One region of the Pontibacillus sp. ALD_SL1 genome, then DNA from elsewhere that is predicted to be linked to it. Evidence: riboswitches for the same ligand, from Rfam matches in the RefSeq annotation. Region 1 holds a riboswitch; each other region holds the start of a gene.
The links. Region 1 has a riboswitch for S-adenosylmethionine ahead of IMZ31_RS04665 (LLM class flavin-dependent oxidoreductase). Riboswitches for the same ligand answer to the same signal wherever they lie in the genome.
Positions count from the first base shown of each region.

Region 2: another riboswitch for S-adenosylmethionine. It lies ahead of IMZ31_RS15400 (methionine ABC transporter ATP-binding protein); the one in region 1 lies ahead of IMZ31_RS04665 (LLM class flavin-dependent oxidoreductase).
Region 3: another riboswitch for S-adenosylmethionine. It lies ahead of metK (methionine adenosyltransferase); the one in region 1 lies ahead of IMZ31_RS04665 (LLM class flavin-dependent oxidoreductase).
Region 4: another riboswitch for S-adenosylmethionine. It lies ahead of IMZ31_RS07050 (Na+/H+ antiporter NhaC family protein); the one in region 1 lies ahead of IMZ31_RS04665 (LLM class flavin-dependent oxidoreductase).

Region 1 is NZ_CP062974.1:917,547-920,717, reverse strand. It holds gene IMZ31_RS04670 (helix-turn-helix domain-containing protein) at 1-1,219, opposite strand, end outside; SAM riboswitch class I at 1,494-1,599, shown strand; gene IMZ31_RS04665 (LLM class flavin-dependent oxidoreductase) at 1,768-2,829, shown strand; gene IMZ31_RS04660 (ATP-grasp domain-containing protein) at 2,826-3,171, shown strand, end outside.
Region 2 is NZ_CP062974.1:3,033,753-3,036,923, forward strand. It holds gene IMZ31_RS15390 (MetQ/NlpA family ABC transporter substrate-binding protein) at 1-34, opposite strand, end outside; gene IMZ31_RS15395 (methionine ABC transporter permease) at 50-718, opposite strand; gene IMZ31_RS15400 (methionine ABC transporter ATP-binding protein) at 708-1,739, opposite strand; SAM riboswitch class I at 1,858-1,963, opposite strand; SAM riboswitch class I at 2,167-2,270, opposite strand; gene IMZ31_RS15405 (TlpA family protein disulfide reductase) at 2,354-2,764, shown strand; gene IMZ31_RS15410 (thioredoxin family protein) at 2,962-3,171, opposite strand, start outside.
Region 3 is NZ_CP062974.1:2,903,531-2,906,701, reverse strand. It holds gene pckA (phosphoenolpyruvate carboxykinase (ATP)) at 1-833, opposite strand, end outside; SAM riboswitch class I at 1,369-1,478, shown strand; gene metK (methionine adenosyltransferase) at 1,789-2,988, shown strand.
Region 4 is NZ_CP062974.1:1,396,325-1,399,495, reverse strand. It holds gene IMZ31_RS07055 (C40 family peptidase) at 194-1,096, opposite strand; SAM riboswitch class I at 1,488-1,595, shown strand; gene IMZ31_RS07050 (Na+/H+ antiporter NhaC family protein) at 1,712-3,001, shown strand.

The DNA.
Region 1 (3,171 bases):
ATTTATATTTCCTCTTCTTGTAATAATAATCACCTAGACGCTCATAGAGACCTTTTAACTTATTATGATCTTTCCTTCCTTCTAATTCCTTAATTAACTCATTCATACATCGTTCGAAATCTTCAGACCTTCCCTCTTTCTCAAAAATGAATGCTTCTAACTCTTTCAAATAATATTGATCTTTTTGCGACAGGCATTGTTTCCTAGCATGAGAAAGGACAATTTTCGCTTCTTGAATCTTATTTCGATCTATTAAACTACCAACTAATGAGTGATATGGAAGAATAATATTATGCATATCATTAATATTAACCTTAGCTTCTATAGATTTCCTGAAATAATAGATGGCAGCCTCGTAGTCACCAAGTTGTTTATTGATTAATCCACAATTATGATGAATCCGACTCTTTAACTTCTCATTATTTGTCATAGTGACAATTTTTTCTCCTTTGAGAAGATACTCCATTGCCGTTTCACATTCATTCATATCCCAATGTATAGCACCTATCATATTATACGTTTCCCCTAATCGATCCCATTCGAGCTTTTGTTGAAACACTTGAAGGCACTCTTTTGCTGCTTCAATGGCCTTATAATATTCTCTGCTTTGCTTATGAAGCAAAGAGATATTATAGAAGAATAAGCCTTTCTCTAATTCGTCCTGTGTTTGTGAGACAAGCCTATAATAGTGCTTTAGGCTAGCATGTATATGATTGTGTTGAAAGTGATACAAACCATAATAGTAGTCATAGAACGACAAAAACACCTTATCGTCTAGTGTCTCCCCATCTTTTATATAAAGGTTTATTAATAATTGAATTGAAGCCATTTCTTCTGTATTGCAGCCTGATTTCATAAAATGGGCACCTTTAATGAGTGTAAATAACAATTCACTATAGATCCCCTTAGCGACTTGATCCTCCAGAGAATCCAAATGATTCAGCAGACTCTTTACTCTAGCACCATCACCTATAATGACCGCATCTTTCAATTCTATAATCTGGTCGATTAAGGCCGTATCCATGTATTCGTACTCCAACAAGTAAGCCTCATCCACCTCAAGCTTGTCCGCAAAAAGCACAAGAATATCTTTAGACGGGACGTACTTACCAGACTCAATATTGCTAAGATGAGTAGCTGAAACCACCCCAACACTTAGTTCGTTCTGTGATAATCCCCGCAATTGCCTTACGTATTTAATCCTTCTCCCAATGTGCACCCAGATTCCCCCATACCATAGTGGACTAGTTGTATATGCTCAAAAAAAGATGCTGAAAATTCCAAAAATATTTCCTTAGTATTAGTTTAACAAACATTTTGTTCTACCGAATCAGGAAGGAAGACCCCTTTTGCGGTAGGTCAATAGAACCATCACCGATGTTCATCAAATAGGAGCACGCAATTTTAAGGTGAAAGTTTTAACTTACATTTCATTGACAACTCACTCATAAGAGCGTAATATATTCATCAACAAAAAGTTTGAAAATTAACTCTTCTTATCAAGAGAGGTGGAGGGACTGGCCCTTTGAAACCTCGGCAACGGGTTCTGATGTGAATACCGTGCCAATTCCAATCAGGTGAAATCCTGAAAGATGAGAGAGCGGGACTCGTATTCAGAACCCTCTCATCTCGTCTCAAGGACAAGTTGAGGGGGTTTTTTATTACCTTCCTTCATATATATAGAAGGAAATTGGACGCGTAACTTTTAATTCCAAGTAACTTGGGTTGTTTAATCTGATATACTATTATAAAGAGGAGCTGAGTCAAGTGAGGTACGGATATTGGTTACCGATTTTCGGAGGGTGGCTTAGAAATGTTGAGGATGAGAATATGCCCCCGACATTCGATTATGCCAAGAAAGTCATTCAACGAGGGGAACAGTTAGGATTTGATACAACCCTTATTGCGGAGTTGTATTTAAATGATATAAAAGGAACCGATCAGGATTCCTTAGAAGCCTGGACAACAGCAGCAGGCCTGGCAGCTGTGACTGAAACTACAGAAATTATGGCCGCAGTCAGACCTAATTTTCATAATGCAGCAGTAACAGCTAAAATGGCCGCGAACATTGATCAAATCTCAGGAGGCCGCTTCACGTTAAATGTCGTATCCGCCTGGTGGCAAGAGGAAGCCAAACAATACGGAGGGTCGTTCACCGCACACGATGAACGCTATGATCGAACCGATGAATTTCTTTCAGTGTTAAAATCCCTTTGGACAAAAGAAGAACCCGTTAGCTACGACGGGAAGTTTTATTCCATTGAGAATACCCACCTTCATCCGAAACCTATTCAAAAGCCTTATCCAAAGCTTTACGCAGGTGGTGAAAGTCCACGTGGAAAAGAAACGATCGTCAATCACTGCGACGCCTACGTCATGCATGGTGGCACGGTCGATGAAATTAATACGAAAATCAGTGATATGAAAGCAAGACGCAGTGAAGCCGGGCACGAGCCCTTCCAATCTTTTGGAATGGCTGCTTACGTCATTTGCCGTGATACAGAAGAAGAAGCACTCCAAGAATTAAACCGGATTACAGATGTGAAAGACTCAGGCGCTTATGCAGGATACAGTGACTTCACTAGTAAGTCACAGCTTGAACAACAAGTCGATCTACAAGATTACTCCGTTTCAAACCGGGGACTTCGCCCAAAACTGATCGGCACACCAGATCAAATTGCTGAACGTATCTTACAATACGAACAAGTTGGGCTCAACCTACTCCTTCTTCAATGCTCTCCGCAACTAGAAGAGATGGAGCGCTTTAGCCGGGACGTTATGCCACTCGTAGAAGAGAAACGCACACACTTCAAGGAGGTACCACAATGACAAAGATATACGTGTTACATGAAAATGATGAATGGACTGATCACCTAACAGGACGCTTAGAGGAGCTCGGCTTGCCGTTTGAGTTATGGCACTTAGACCAGGGAACGGTTGATCTAACAGAAGAGCCACCAGAAGGAATTTTCTATAACCGAATGAGTGCTTCTTCTCACACTCGTGATCACCGCTTCGCACCTGAATTCACAGAAGCTGTCCTCGCTTGGCTCGAACGCCACGGCCGTACCGTTGTGAACGGCAGCCGTGCTTTGCGCCTTGAGCTAAGTAAAGTGAATCAATATATGGCCTTAAATCAAGAAGGCATCACAACGCCAAAGACCATTACAG
Region 2 (3,171 bases), 1.7 Mb from region 1:
ATGCGCTGAGGAATAGTGTTAAGAATTTTTTCATCATTTAACTCTCCTTCTATCGTTTGTCTAATTTGTTAGATATAAGGTCTCCAACGAATTGGAATATGAATACAATAATGACAATTAAAATTGTAGCCAAGAATACAACATCAAAGTCCCAGCGTTGGAACCCTTTGAGATAAGCCAAATCACCAAGACCACCTGCTCCAATGACACCTGCCATGGCTGAATAGCTAATTAAGTTAATAGAGGTAACCGTAATACCCGAAACCAAAGCTGGCATTGATTCTGGAAGCAAGACTTTAAAGATAATTGTAGAGGTCTTAGCTCCCATAGATTTTGCTGCTTCTATTACACCTTTATCTACTTCTTTAAGAGCAATTTCAACAAGACGACCATAAAATGGTGCTGCTCCGATAATTAAAGCAGGCAGTGCTGCATTAGGGCCTCTTATTGTCCCAATTAAAAATTCTGTGAATGGGAATAAGAGTAGAATTAGAATAATAAATGGAATAGCACGGAACACGTTTACAATCGTTGCCACAATGAAATTCAATGGTTTGTTAGCCCATATATTTTGCTTTGAAGTTAAATACAGTAACAGCCCTAGCAACAATCCTAAGATAAACGTTCCAATTACAGAAAGAGCGGTCATATATAACGTTTCTTCCGTAGCCGTAATCAGATCTTCTACATTTGCGTTTGGAAACAACTTATGAAACATGATTATTCACCTCTACTTGCACGGACGTTTCGGAAATATAATCGATTGCCTTCTTGATGTCTTCTTCTGTCCCATCCATGTGAACATAGAGCGTTCCATAAGCACCTTTACTAGTTTGAGTAATCTTACCTTGTAAAATGTTGAAGCTCACAGTAGGGAATTCTCTCGATACCTCACTAATTAAAGCTTGATTCGTTTTCTCTCCCACAAAATGCAGACGAACGACTTGTCCAGTCTGATACTGAGCTAAGATCGTCTCCACTGCTTCGTCTTGGTCTTGATCGCCCATAATTTGTTCTACAAATCGTTTCGTTACTTTTTCTTTTGGATGAAGAAAGACATCTAATACATCGCCTTCTTCTACAACTTTACCTTCTTCCATCACCGCTACTCGGTGAGAGATTTTGCGGATAACGTGCATTTCATGAGTGATAAGGATAATCGTTAAGTCTAACTGTTCATTGATATCAACCAACAAGTCTAATATTTGATCAGTTGTTTCAGGGTCTAGTGCCGATGTGGCTTCATCACATAACAGAACTTTTGGTCTGTTAGCAAGCGCCCTTGCTATACCTACGCGCTGCTTTTGTCCACCACTTAGTTGCGATGGGTATGCATCTTCTCTGCCTGCTAGGCCGACTAACTTAATCAGTTCATCAACTCGTTCTTGCCTTTCCTTCTTTGGAGTTCCTGCGATTTCTAAAGGAAACGCAATGTTTTCTCTTACCGTTCGAGACCAAAGAAGGTTAAAATGCTGGAATACCATCCCAATCTCTTGTCTAGCCTTACGTAGACTGCCCGCTTTCAAACTTGCTATATCTTCACCATCTATGACGATTTCCCCGCTCGTAGGATCTTCTAATCGGTTAAGCAACCGAATAAATGTACTTTTACCAGCACCGCTATATCCGATCACTCCATAGATTTCTCCTTTTTCGATGTTCAAATTAACATCATCAACCGCTTGAACTTGTTTTGTCCCAGATTTGAATATTTTCTGTAGATTCTTGATTGAAATCACGGTTGTTCCTCCTTTTCAAATGCGAAAAAGTTTAAGGATTCTCTTGTATAACCTTCCCTAAACAAAAAACCTTACTATCCCCTAAGAGGACAGAAAGGTTTATCTAAACCGATTCGTCCTCTCATCTGTCTAAGCTATGCTTAGCAGGATTTGGCACCTTTCAAACATAGTTTGATGGTTGCCGGGCTTCAAAGGGCCAGTCCCTCCACCTCTCGTGATAAGAGTAAAATCCTTTATTCAATTAACGCTTTAACTCTTTTAAGTCTAGAAAGAATTCTAGCACGCGTCTTAACATTCAGTCAATATGAAACTTTCACTCAATTCTTTCATCTAAATAAATCCTATCAGCAAACAGTATACGGAAATGAATGGTGTAGATAATAAAAAAAACGTCTCCCAAAGAGAGGGAAACGCATGTACGTATACTCTCTTATCATTCAAAGCTCACGCCTTGCAGGAATTAGCACCGTTCCTAAAAAGGATGGTTGCTGGGTTTCAAAGGGCCAGTCCCTCCACCTCTCCAGATAAGATCTGAAATCGATTTTAAGTTAAATCATATGTTAGCATGGTGATAATAAAAGAGTCAATTCAAATCATTAAAGGAGGCAACGAACATGCAAGCACCTCACTTTGAGCTCCCCGCTATGGATGGCAGCCATTATCAATTGGAACAAGATCTCGGAAAAGTCATCGTCCTCACTTTTTGGGCTTCTTGGTGTCCCGACTGTTCAAGGGATCTTCCGAAGAAAGAACATTTCTATCAATCCTTAAATCGTGATGAAGTCAAAATGTTGACGATTAACGTAGCCGGAAGAGAACGAAACGTTGAAGAAGGTGTGGCATTTGCCAACAAATTTCTTGCTCAACCTACCCTAATTGATCGAGGACGTGAAGTTTATGACCTATATCAGTGTACAGGCGTGCCAACAACTGTGGTCATAAATCAACAGGGCAAGATTGAAGCGCAGTTTGGAGATAAAGCAGATGTCATGGAGATTATGAAGACGATTGGAACGTTATTATAAATGAATTGCAATAGTATAAATAAGGACTCCTTATGATGAGTCCTTATTTTCTCCAGTCATAGTTCGATCATTTGTGATTTACCAATACCTTCTCTCTACATTTCTTTACATGATTCACTCAATTATTTCTTGGGAAATCATCGTTCGACATTATTTCATACATAAGAAGAGGCTGTCCCATATAGGACAGCCTCTTCTTATTGATATTGATTCACTTTCTCATAGAGATAAGGTACTGATTGAAATGCATAGATTTTTTCAAGAATCATGCCTTTTTTTACGATCAGAAGACACGGAACACTCTCTACTTCGTAATAACTCATGAAGTCAGGATGAATCGCTGCGTTCAACTCTCTAAAGTCAGTTCCTTTTAATGTCTCTTCCAATGTCTCCAGCATCTTTCTCGC
Region 3 (3,171 bases), 1.8 Mb from region 1:
GAAAGGTTAATGCACTTTGCATAGCATCCACCTTCAATGTTGAAGACTCCGCGGTTAGACCAACCGTGTTCGTCATCGCCGATTAGTCGACGTTCGGGATCAGCAGATAGGGTAGTTTTCCCTGTACCCGAGAGTCCGAAGAATAATGCCACGTCGCCTTCTTTCCCTACGTTAGCTGAACAGTGCATAGGTAGAACATCGCTCTCCGGTAGTAGGTAGTTCATAACTGAAAAGATCGATTTCTTAATTTCCCCCGCATATTCGGTCCCTCCGATAAGGATCACGCGATGTTTAAATGACACCATAATAAAGGCTTCGGAGCGTGTGCCATCTTGAGCGGGGTCTGCTTTAAAGGAAGGGGCAGAGATAACCGTGAATTCGCTTACATGATCGGCGAATTCGTCCTCAGTAGGGCGTATAAATAGTTGGTGGGCGAACAAGTTATGCCAAGCAAATTCATTGATTACTTGAATAGGTAATCGGTAGCGTTCGTCTGCACCGGCAAAGCCATTAAAAACAAATACTTCTTCCTTTTCTTTTAGGAAATCTACGACTTTATGATAAAGGTTTTCAAAGATTTCTTCTGATATGGGTTGGTTCACGGTACCCCAATCAACTGTGTCTTTTGAAACCTCATCTTTAACGATGAACTTATCTTGAGGGGATCGGCCGGTGTAACGTCCTGTTTCGGCTCTGATCGCTCCTGTAGCAGTTAGTGTACCCTCGTTACGTTGAAGAACTTTTTCAACGAGTTCTCCCACACACAAATTGGTTAACACATTAGGTTGTGTAATTAATTCTTTAATTATGGACGCTTGATTCACCGTATTCATGCTCAAGAACCTGCCTTTATTTAATATTTTTTGACTTTGATAGTGAACCTAACAAAATCATTTTTTAATGACGAATCCAAGTTGAGATCTAACCCTTCTTGTTCTTGGGCTATACAATCTTTTGAATAGGATCAGACTCAATGTGTCATTAGTATAACACATTCATTTTATTAGTCCATACTATTTTATAATGAAATTACGGCAAAATTGTGACTGTAAATGTAAAAGAAAAGGTGAAAAGTTATAATGAATAGAATGACTGAGGTGTCGGAGATGGAAAAATGCACAAGCGTTTTACTTCTATAATATATTACTTCGATGTCAACTCACCTTTTTCCTTGGTTTAATGTTCCGTATTCCAAAGTCAATTATAATCAGCAACCCCGTTTATCAATGAATTTCTAAGTGTCTAAATTCGCACGTTTATACTTGAGTGAAAAAGTGCTCGTGTAACATTCAATAAAGCAATGATAACGCTCTATATTCAGTTGACATAGAAGGGCTAAAACGTTATGATAAGTCGCGAACGGAAACTATCTTATCCAGAGAAGGTGGAGGGACAGGCCCTATGAAACCCAGCAACCGTCATCCTTAGATGAAAAGGTGCTAACCTGATGCAAGGAAGACCTCCTTGAACGATAAGAGCGAATGGACCCTTTCCCTTTGCTCGTTATGGGAAGGGATTTTTTATACTTTCGAAAGGTTTCTAAACGCTTTCTAAGGTATATTGAAAGTCATCGGCATTTGCTGGATATAGCGAATTTCGACGTTTTCTCATGTATTTTTTTCATTCGTTTACAATATACGAAACTGTTCCAGGTCGATAGAATAGATCGGTGTAAATTCATATATAAAAAGAATTTACATAACTCTGTTTTACTTTTTTCTGAATAGATAGCTGGGTGATGAGTTCCGTCTCAAAGATAAGAGTATTTTAAAGGAGGAGTTTGAGGGAATGGCTGCAAACCGCCGCTTGTTTACATCAGAATCAGTTACAGGAGGGCACCCTGACAAAATCTGTGACCAAATTTCTGATGCCATACTAGATGAAATCTTAAAAAATGATCCTAACGCTCGTGTAGCATGTGAAACGACAGTTACAACAGGGTTAGTTCTCGTATCAGGAGAAATTTCAACAAATACGTACGTGGATATCCAATCAATCGTCCGTAATACCATTAAGGAAATCGGTTATACACGTGCCAAATATGGTTTTGACGCAGAAACATGTGCAGTACTTACGGCAATTGATGAACAATCACCAGACATTGCTGCAGGGGTAAACGAAGCGCTTGAAGCACGAGAAGGTCAAATGACTGATAAGGAAATTGAGAATATTGGTGCAGGAGACCAGGGTCTCATGTTTGGTTATGCAAATAACGAAACGCCTGAACTTATGCCCCTTCCGATCTCTTTAGCTCACAAATTGGCGAAACGTTTGTCTGACGTGCGCAATGATGAAACAGTTCCTTACCTACGCCCTGATGGCAAAACCCAGGTTACTGTAGAGTATGACGAACATGACCATCCTGTTCGTATTGACACAATTGTTATCTCCACGCAGCATCACCCAGAAATAACGCTAGAGCAAATTCAAAAGGATCTAAAAGAGCAAGTTATTGCTCCAATTGTTCCTACAGAATTGCTTGATGAACAAACAAAATACTTCATTAATCCAACAGGTCGTTTTGTAATCGGTGGTCCTCAAGGGGATGCTGGTTTAACAGGCCGTAAAATTATAGTAGATACGTATGGCGGATATGCACGTCACGGTGGTGGAGCCTTCAGTGGTAAGGACGCTACTAAAGTTGACCGTTCCGCTGCTTATGCAGCTCGTTACGTAGCGAAAAACATTGTAGCCGCCGGATTAGCAGATTCTTGCGAAGTTCAATTAGCCTATGCCATTGGTGTTGCGCAACCTGTGTCGATTTCAATCAATACATTTGGTACAGGGAAAGTTTCAGAAGAGGCATTAGTTGAAGCTGTACGTGAGAAATTTGATCTTCGTCCAGCTGGCATTATCAAAATGCTTGATCTTCGTCGCCCAATCTACCGTGACACTGCAGCTTACGGTCACTTTGGCCGAACAGATGTTGAGTTCCCATGGGAGCAAACGGATAAAGCAGAAGAGTTAAAACAACTAGCAAACTTATAGTATAGGTAGGAGCACGGAATTGCATAGTAATTCCGTGCTCTTTTTGTTTCACTGCGATTGTTTTTATCATTGAATTGTAATCCTTGTCCTCCCTTATGCGAAAACATGATAAAATATTAGAGTCTGTCATAATCATGGTGTAATTTTGAATTAGATGTTACCGACTATAAATTCACGGGTATA
Region 4 (3,171 bases), 480 kb from region 1:
TTGCTAAGTTCATTTGACCTATTAAATGATGGTAAACGTATATTAAGCTATGTTCTATAACTAAAATTGCGTAATGATTGATCTCTACGAGTTTATAGCACCATTAACCTGGGTATTAATAGAATAAATCATAAAAAAACCCCTTTGGTTTTTGAAACCAAAGAGGATATATAACCGTACGTGTAAGATAGACTTACTGTTGGTGTTGATAAAGTGTGTCATATAAAGTTGAAGAAAAATCAGCGCGAGATACATTTTCTGCGGAATAGCTTTTTACACTTTGATCCTTTTCAATACCTGATGCTTCAAACGAATTTAAAACCATCGTAGTCATTTCACTAAATGTGATCGTTTCGTTTGGTTTAAATTCACCGTTTAAGAAGCCATTAATAATGTCTAGCTCTTTCATAGCTGCTATATCATTAGCAAATTGATGATTAGGATCTACATCTGGGAATGTTGTTTTATCAGAAGCTTCATGCTCAATGATTCTGTTAAATAAAGCAGCTGCTTGCCCTCTAGTAACATCTTGGTTAGGTTTAAATGTACCATCATGGTATCCTTTTATAATCTCACTACTAACTAAAGCTTTGATCGCTTCATAAGCAACATGATTTTCATCCACATCTGCAAATAAACTGTCTACATTATTTAACCCTGCTACACGACGTGCCGTAGAAAACTTAGGACCCCAGTACGGATTGCTAAGAGAGACAATATCAATCCCCTTGCTAGAGGTAGCACTAATAAACTTATTATTACCCACATAAATTCCGACATGCGAGATGCCTGCTTTATATGTGTTCTCAAAGAATACTAGGTCTCCTGGCTTCATATTGCTTTTACTAACTGCTTGTCCTACTGTGGCTTGACTTCCAGTTGTACGAGGGATTGAGATACCCACTTTGTTAAAGACATACTGTGTATATCCAGAACAGTCAAATCCACTAGGGCTTTGACCACCAAATACATAAGGTACTCCCATATGATTCTTAGCTACACTTAACAAATCATCTTGACTAGCCGCCCCAGCTACTGATGCACCACTAAACGTAAACATTACAGCCATTCCACAAGCTACAATTTTCTTCAACATATTCCCCACTCCATTTTCTTCTAGTATCGTCTGTTTTTTCTTCTACGACTATTCTACCAAAAGTTTGTTTGTCATAAAGTTACGTTTATATTACAATTTGTTTTCAAAAAAGACATATTTTTTATAATAATACAACAAGATCCCTTCATTACTTCATTTTTACTGTAATAGGTAAATATAGGGATTATAAGAAAATGAAACTTTCGTACAAGATTTAAACATACGTATACTTAGGGAGTTGTTCCCAAAAAGTTTACTTTTCTCACAACACGAGTCTCTTCATTCACTCTTCACCAACCTATCAACACCTCATTTTTTCTTCATTCATTGACAATAAACCACGTTATAAGTAAACTTAGGTACTGCATGTAAAACAAAAAGTGAATACTCCTTCTTATCACGAGAGGCGGAGGGACTGGCCCTACGATGTCTCGGCAGCGGGCTCATTGCAAATGAGTGCTGTGCCAAATCCAGCAAGGTTACACTTGATAGATGAGAAGAGGAGCTCTAAATATAAAGCCCTCTTCTGATTAAGAAGAGGGCTTTTTTAATGATACATGGCTAGTGTTTTCCATTACACAAGAATTTAAACAAGCAAGAAAGAGGTGCAGCAACATGAATATAAACAAAGGGAATCCACTTGCTCTATTACCCTTACTCATTTTCTTAGTTATCTTTGTAGGATCTGGCATAGTAACAGGTGATTTCTATTATATTTCAATCTTAATCCCAGCCCTAATTGCAGCGATTGTTGCAATTCTACAAAATCGTAAGAAGCCAACCTTCGAAAAAGTGGAGCAATTTGCAAAAGGTGCAGGCCATCCTGACATCATGATTATGGTCTTCATATTCATATTAGCCGGTGCGTTCTCATCGGTGGCAAGCAGCATTGGTGCCGTAGAATCTACAGTAAACCTGGCATTAACTTATCTTCCTGAAAACTTAATCATTGTTGGAGTCTTCATTATTGCTGGCTTCATTTCACTTTCTATGGGAACATCGGTTGGCACAATAAGTGCACTTGCACCAATTGCTGTCGGTATTAGTGCCGAAACAGACTTTTCTGCAGCCTTATCACTTGCAGCTGTTGTTGGTGGTGCAATGTTTGGTGATAACCTATCCATCATTTCTGATACGACAATTGCGGCGGTTCGAACACAGAAAACTGAAATGAAAGACAAGTTCAAAGCCAACTTCTTCATCGTTCTCCCTGCAGCTATTGCGACTATTATATTGTTAATCGTGATCACTTCAGGCGGAACATCGTCTGTTGATGCAGATAGCTTCAACTGGTTAAAAGTGATTCCTTATGTCGGAGTTTTAGTGGGTGCGTTAGCAGGACTGAATGTGATGGCCGTGCTCATTGGAGGTATTCTTTTATCAGGAATAATTGGAGGAATTAGTGGTGATTATTCTCTTGATGCCTTTATGTCTAACATAACATCAGGAATTAACTCCATGTCGGAATTAATTTTCCTTACAATAATAATTGGCGGAATCGTAGCTATGATTCAACACAATGGCGGCATTCAATTCCTTCTCCATACCCTTACAAAAGGAATTCGCTCTAAACGTGGTGCCGAAGGAAGTATCGCCGGTCTTGTAGCCACTACAAACTTAGCTACAGCAAATAATACAATTGCTATAATTACGACTGGACAATTGGCAAAGAACATTGCTGACGAGTATGAGATTGATTCCAGAAAGTCTGCAAGTTTACTAGATATATTCTCTTGTACAATCCAAGGCTTAATCCCATATGGAGCGCAATTATTAACAGCAGCCCAAATCGGTAGCCTATCGCCAATAGAATTACTACCGTATTCTTTCTATCCTATATTAATTGCAATCTCAGGTCTCATAGCAATTGCAATTGGGTTCCCACGCTTTAAAAAATCTGCGTAAAATTACTAAAAATGACGGGATACATGTATCCCGTCATTTTTTTATCCCTTTAGAACTATAAGAAAGGGTCAACACCTAACAATTGCCCTGCCAATGTCTCTCGCTTTGTAAATACAAATAATAAAAACAAAAAGAAAATCGTAAATAATGAAATGGTCCACCACTTCCCC